Alloalcanivorax dieselolei B5: one gene and its partner. The protein of the gene in region 1 interacts with the protein of each later gene in a pairwise test. Links are inferred from orthologs where the notes say so. Each region holds a gene or a part of one and is shown in the gene's direction. Other genes may lie near its edges.

The links.
Region 2: the proteins of aceE (region 1) and nth interact in binary tests that used the Escherichia coli proteins (3 or more experiments, as listed by UniProt). The link is inferred for Alloalcanivorax dieselolei B5 from one-to-one orthologs.

What each region holds. Positions count from the first base shown.
Region 1 is NC_018691.1:3,848,662-3,852,185, reverse strand. The notes cover bases 97-3,298. They hold aceE (pyruvate dehydrogenase (acetyl-transferring), homodimeric type), read left to right. Parts: upstream 97-428; coding sequence 429-3,098; downstream 3,099-3,298. Other genes in these bases: aceF (dihydrolipoyllysine-residue acetyltransferase), read left to right, coding at 3,136-3,298. Also shown: B5T_RS17110 (protein AmpE), read left to right, coding at 1-33; more of aceF, read left to right, coding at 3,299-3,524. UniProt on the Escherichia coli protein: Component of the pyruvate dehydrogenase (PDH) complex, that catalyzes the overall conversion of pyruvate to acetyl-CoA and CO(2).
Region 2 is NC_018691.1:3,289,774-3,292,822, forward strand. The notes cover bases 305-3,031. They hold nth (endonuclease III), read left to right. Parts: upstream 305-1,212; coding sequence 1,213-1,851; downstream 1,852-3,031. Other genes in these bases: gltS (sodium/glutamate symporter), read right to left, coding at 305-1,077; B5T_RS14665 (ComEA family DNA-binding protein), read right to left, coding at 2,100-2,414; pyrF (orotidine-5'-phosphate decarboxylase), read right to left, coding at 2,509-3,031. Outside these bases: more of gltS, read right to left, coding at 1-304; more of pyrF, read right to left, coding at 3,032-3,049. UniProt on the Escherichia coli protein: DNA repair enzyme that has both DNA N-glycosylase activity and AP-lyase activity. The DNA N-glycosylase activity releases various damaged pyrimidines from DNA by cleaving the N-glycosidic bond, leaving an AP (apurinic/apyrimidinic) site.

The sequences.
Region 1 (3,524 bases):
ATCTTCGCCGCGCTCTGGAGCCTGCTGGCCTGATCGACATGAATTCGCCATTCGCTGGCAAGCCAGCTTCCCACAGCGGTTCCGTAGCACCCTGTGGGAGCTGTCTTGCCGCTCCCCTTCCCAGGTAATCGCCGTCACTTCCCCCATAAAAATGAAACGCTATTTCGGTTACGGTTTGCTCGCCATGGAGCGGTGGGGGAATCGTTCGAGGCCTGTTACTATGGCCGGTGACCTCCTGGTCAGGGAACCCTGAATAACGCTCCGGTTCCCTAGCTCCCCGGTGTTGATTGCCCTCGAATCACCGGAGGAGCGAGCTTCCTCGACCTGTCGCGACGACCACACCCGGAACCGTCGACACAGGCACGACATTCGCTGTCGCGGCGATCCCGCGACGGCGTGGCTAACGCGATTAAAAAGGACGCAAGCCCATGCAGAAAAGAAACTTCTTCGATGATATCGATCCGGCGGAAACGCGCGAATGGCTGGACGCGCTGGAATCGGTGATCGAACGGGAGGGGCCGCAACGGGCCGCCTGGCTGTTGGACATATTGACCAACGGAGCCCAGGAACAAGGCGTATTGCGCACCCACCTGAACACCCCGTACATCAACACCATTCCGCCTCGCAAGGAGGCGCCGTTACCCGGTGATTTGTTCATGGAGCGGCGTATTCGCTCCCTGATTCGCTGGAATGCGTTGGTCACGGTGCTGCGGGCCAACAAGAGCGATGACGATCTGGGCGGTCACATCGCCAGCTTCGCCTCTTCCGCTACCCTCTACGACGTCGGCTTCAATCACTTCTTCCACGCGCCTCACGATGACAACCCCGGTGACCTGGTGTTCTTTCAGGGACACTCCGCTCCCGGTGTCTACGCCCGCGCCTATCTGGAAGGACGGATCGACGAGGAACAACTGGATAACTTCCGCCGGGAAGTGGCGGGCAAGGGATTATCCTCCTATCCGCACCCCTGGCTGATGCCGGACTTCTGGCAGTTCCCCACCGTGTCCATGGGGCTGGGGCCGATGCAGGCCATCTACCAGGCCTATGTGATGAAGTACCTGCAGAACCGCGAGCTGGTTGCCGATCATAATCGCAAGGTCTGGGCCTTCCTCGGCGACGGCGAAATGGACGAGCCGGAATCCCTCGGCGCGCTGTCCATGGCCGGGCGGGAGAAACTCGATAACCTGGTGTTCGTGGTCAACTGTAACCTGCAGCGTCTGGATGGCCCGGTGCGCGGCAACGGCAAGATCATCCAGGAACTGGAAAGCTTGTTCCGGGGCGCCGGCTGGAACGTGATCAAGGTAATCTGGGGGCGCTTGTGGGATCCGTTGTTGGAAAAGGACGACGAGGGACTGTTGCGCCGCCGCATGGAAGAGTGCGTGGACGGTGAATATCAGGCCTACAAAAAGAACGGCGGTGCCTACACCCGCGAGCACTTCTTCGGTGCCTATCCGGAACTGAAGAAAATGGTCGAGCACATGAGCGATGAGGACATCTATCGTCTCAACCGTGGCGGCCACGACCCGTTCAAGGTATTTGCCGCCTACAACGAGGCGGTGAACCACTCCGGTCAGCCCACCGTGATTCTGGCGAAAACCGTGAAGGGTTACGCCACCGGTGCCGGGGAAGCGGTCAACAAGACGCACCAGATGAAGAAGATGGATCTGGAAAGCCTGAAGGAATTCCGCGATCGCTTCGACATGCCGTTCACCGACGAAGAACTGGAAACGATTCCCTACTACAAACCGGAAGAAGATTCTCCGGAGCTGCGCTACATGCGCCAGCAGCGGGAGAAACTGGGCGGCTACATGCCGGTGCGCCGTCGTGAAGCCAGCCAGTCCCTGAAAATGCCGGGCCTGGATTTCTTCGCCAACTTTCTGGAAGGCACCGGCGACCGGGAAATTTCCACCACCATGGCGTTCGTGCGCATGCTCAACGCTTTGGTCAAGGACAAGACCCTGGGCGAGCGGGTGGTGCCGATCGTACCCGATGAAGCGCGCACCTTCGGCATGGAAGGCATGTTCCGGCAGTTGGGTATCTATTCTTCCAAGGGCCAGAAATACGAGCCGGAAGATGCCGGCCAGGTGATGTACTACCGCGAGGACAAAAAAGGGCAGATCCTCGAGGAAGGCATCAACGAAGCTGGCGCCATGGCTGCCTGGATCGCCGCGGCCACCAGCTACAGCGTCCACAATTTCACCCTGATTCCCTTCTTTATCTACTACTCCATGTTCGGCTTCCAGCGCACCGGGGATTTCTGGTGGGCCGCCGGCGACAGCCAGGCCCGTGGCTTCCTGCTGGGCGGCACCGCCGGGCGCACCACGCTCAATGGTGAAGGTCTGCAACACCAGGATGGTCACAGCCATGTTCTCACCAGCACGGTGCCGAACTGTGTCAGCTACGATCCCACCTACGCGTACGAAGTGGCGGTGATCCTGCAGGATGGTCTGAAGCGCATGTATGAAGACCACGAGAACATCTTCTACTACCTGACGCTGATGAACGAGAACTACGTGCACGGCGCCATGCCGGAAGGGGCCGAGGAAGGCATTCGTCGCGGCATGTATCTGTTGCACGAAGGCAAGGGTGGTAAGAAGGCATCGAAGGTGCAGCTGTTGGGCTCCGGCACTATTTTGCGCGAAGTGGAAGCCGCGGCGGAACTGCTGCACCAGGACTTTGGTGTCAGCGCTGACGTGTGGAGTGTTACCAGCTTCAATGAGCTGCGCCGGGAAGGCATCCGTGCCGACCGTGATCGCATGCTGGCACCGGAACGCGACAAGCACGAACCGACCTGGGTGGAGCGCTGTCTGGCGGACCGCGCCGGCCCGGTGATCGCCTCCACCGACTACATCCGGGCTTACGCGGATCAGATCCGGCCCTGGGTCAAGGCGCCTTATCGGGTGCTGGGCACCGACGGCTTCGGCCGCAGTGATTCCCGTGCGCAACTGCGCCACTTCTTCGAGGTGGACCGCTACTTCGTGGTGCTGGCGGCATTGACCGCGCTGCGTGACGAAGGCGAGGTCGACGCCGACGTGGTGCAAAAAGCGATGGAAAAATACCGAATCGATCCGGCCAAACCCTATCCGGTGACCCACTAATGATTTTCCACTCTTCTTCCACAAGAAGGAGCAAAGCGTGAGCAAGGAAACTATTCGAGTCCCCGATGTCGGCAGCAGCGATCCTGTTGATGTCATCGAGGTGACGGTGAAAGAGGGCGATACCATTGCCCCGGAAGACACCATCGTGGTGTTGGAATCGGACAAGGCGACGGTGGAAGTGCCGGCGCCAAAAGGCGGCAAAGTGCTGGGTCTGCTGGTCAAGCAGGGTGACAAGGTCAAGGAAGGCGACCCGCTGCTGGAACTGGAGGCGGAGGCCGGTGACGACGACGCCGGACAAGCGGCCGGGGAGGAACAAGCTGACCGGAATGGTGCTGAGGAAGCCGAGCCGGAACAGGAGAGCAAAAGCACGGACGAAGGCGCTGACAGCGAGGATGATGAACAGGAAGCGCCCCAGGGAGGTGGCAG
Region 2 (3,049 bases), 560 kb from region 1 along the record:
CGAGGGACCGTGATGCTGCGTCACCGCCTGGATATTGGCCACCGCGGTGGGCGTGGCACCCATGGCGAAGCCGCAATGGCCCGCGCACAGCACCGCGGAATCGTAATTACGCCCCATCACTCTGAAGGTGATAAAGACAATGAAGCTGACCGCCAACGCCACCTGGACCAGCAGCATGGCCAGCATCGGCAGCGCCAGATCCACCAATTGCAATAACTGCAGACTCATCAGCGTGATGGCAAGAAACACGCTCAGCGAGGTATTGCCCACCATCTCGATGGTGGCGTCATTCACCGGCCACAGACGGCGCGCCAGGTTACCCAGCAGAATGCAGACAAACAGCACCCAGACGAAGGTCGGCAGACGCACCCAGTGCTGAGAGTAGTGTTCCGCCACGGAACCCACCACCACACCGATGGACAACAGCATGAGAATACGCACCACGCTGGCGGCGGCAATCGGGCGGGGCTTTTCCGCGCCATCGTATTCGCCGTCCTCGCGACCGGCGGGGACCTGCAACCGATAGCGCCGGATCAGCATCATTGCCAACGGCCCGCCCAGTAGCGCCCCGAATACCAGACCAAAGGTAGCGGATGCCGCGGCCAGTTCGCTGGCGCCACCAATACCAAAGTCGTTGCTGAACACTTCGCCCCAGGCGATACCCGTGCCATGACCGCCGGTCATGGTGATCGAGCCTCCCAGCAGGCCGTAAAACGGTGACAGCCCCAGCAGTTTGGCCATCAGGACACCGGCCACGTCCTGCAGAAACACCAGGATGATCACCAGAATCGCGAACACCACCATCGGCCAGCCGCCCTGGCGCAGCAAACGAAAATCCGCGGCCAGCCCCACCGCGCCGAAGAAAAACAGCATGGCGGGGCCTTTCAGCGCATCGTCGAAGGTCAGCGATACACCCGCCAGCTGCAGACCGGTGACCAGCAGCGTGGCGAGCAGCCCGCCCACCACCGGTTCCGGCATATTGAGGTCGGACAGGATACGGAATCGATGAACCAATAGCTGCCCCACGACCAGTACGATGAGGGCCACCATCAGGGTTTCCATGGCGGAAAACTGCATACTCACTCCCTTTTTCTTCGCCCTCTTACCGGGGGTCCGGGCAATCTGCTTTTGACGCGGGGATGTCCGGTTCGTTCCGACGTGGCGATAGCGCACTGATTCGCTATACTGCGGCGATCTGATTCAGGAGCAGGCATGAATCGCGAGAAACGCACGGAAATTTTCCGCCGTCTGCGGGCACAGCGTCCCCATCCCACCACGGAGCTGAACTACGACACCCCTTTCGAGTTACTGGTGGCGGTAGTGCTGTCCGCCCAGGCCACCGACGTCGGCGTCAACAAGGCCACCGATCGCTTGTTTCCGGTGGCCAATACGCCGGAAGCGATTCTGGCATTGGGCGTGGACGGTTTGAAGGAATATATCAAAACCATCGGGCTGTTTAATTCCAAGGCCAATAACGTCATCAAACTGTGCGAGCAGCTGCTCGCCTTTCATGGTGGCGAAGTGCCGCGTGATCGCGCCGCCCTGGAGGCGCTGCCCGGCGTCGGTCGCAAGACCGCCAACGTGGTGCTCAACACCGCTTTCGGTGAGCCCACCATCGCCGTGGACACGCATATTTTCCGGGTGTCCAATCGCACCCGCATCGCGCCGGGGAAAAACGTCAACGAGGTGGAACAGCGCCTGCTCCGGGTGGTCCCGGAGGAGTTCAAACGCGACTGTCACCACTGGCTGATTCTGCACGGGCGCTACACCTGCGTGGCTCGCAAGCCTAAGTGCGGTGAGTGCATTATCGCCGATCTTTGCGAGTTTCCGCGGAGTCAGCGGCCGACATAAGCAAGAATATCGCTTACACGCAACACGCCGGTACGCTAACACACCATTCGCCGCTAAAGCAGCTTCCCGCGGATCGAACTACGAAGCCTCTGTAGGAGCTTGCCCTGCAAGCGAAGTCTTGACCGCAGAACAATTCGCTTGCAGGGCAAGCTCCTACAGAGGCCTTGTCGCCGGCAGCAGGCTTGGGTTTAGCGTGCCGGCGTGTTGCATGTAAGCGAGCTGCCCCACGACTGTGGGACAGCATTACCTTACAACGTCAGCCGGTCGCGGATCGCCTGCAGGGTTTTCTCACCAATGCCCTTGATCGCCAGCAATTGCTCCACATCCTGAAACGGCCCTTCCTGTTCCCGCCAGGCAATGATCGCCTCGGCGGTTTTCGGACCGACGCCCTTGAGCAATTGCAGCTCCGCCGACGTGGCCTGATTCAGGTTGACGGTCTGTTCCACCACCGCCGAAGCCGTGGCGCTGTCCAGCGCCGGATCCTCCGCCGCCTGGGCGGTCTGGGTCCAGACCGCTGATCCCAGCAGCGCCGCCACCAAACACAATGCACGATAGAGTTTCATTCCCTTCTCCTTAAGGTTTGTTGTTGGAGAAGACACTCTAAACGGGACGCACGGAGCAGGCTGTCCGCCATTTCAGACAGTTTGCGTCAGTGTTTCAGGACAGACTCTGTAAGATTTCGTCCACCACCGCCGTCGGCTCCGCCGCCTGGGTGATTGGGCGGCCGATAACCATGTAGGACACGCCCTGCTCGCGAGCCTGGCGCGGGGTCATGATGCGGCGCTGATCGTCGCTGGCGCTGCCCTCGGGACGAATGCCCGGCGTCACCAGCAGGAAGTTCTCGCCACGGGCGCGACGCAGCATCGGCGCTTCCAGAGCGGAACAGACCACGCCATCCAGACCGCTATCCTCGGTCAACCGCGCCAGTGCCATCACCTGCTCCTCGGCGGCACGGGCGATGCCCACTTCGCGCAGATCGTCCCCGGTCTGGCTGGTCAATACCGTCACCGCGGTAAGCAAGGGCCGGCGGGCGGCGCCTTCCAGCGCTTCCCGGGCGGCGCTCATCATGCGCTTGCCACCACTGGCGTGCACATTGACCATCCACACCCCCAGTTCGGCGGCAGCGCGCACGGCGCCGGCCACGGTATTGGGGATGTCGTGATACTTGAGGTCCAGAAACACTTCAAAGCCCTGGTCC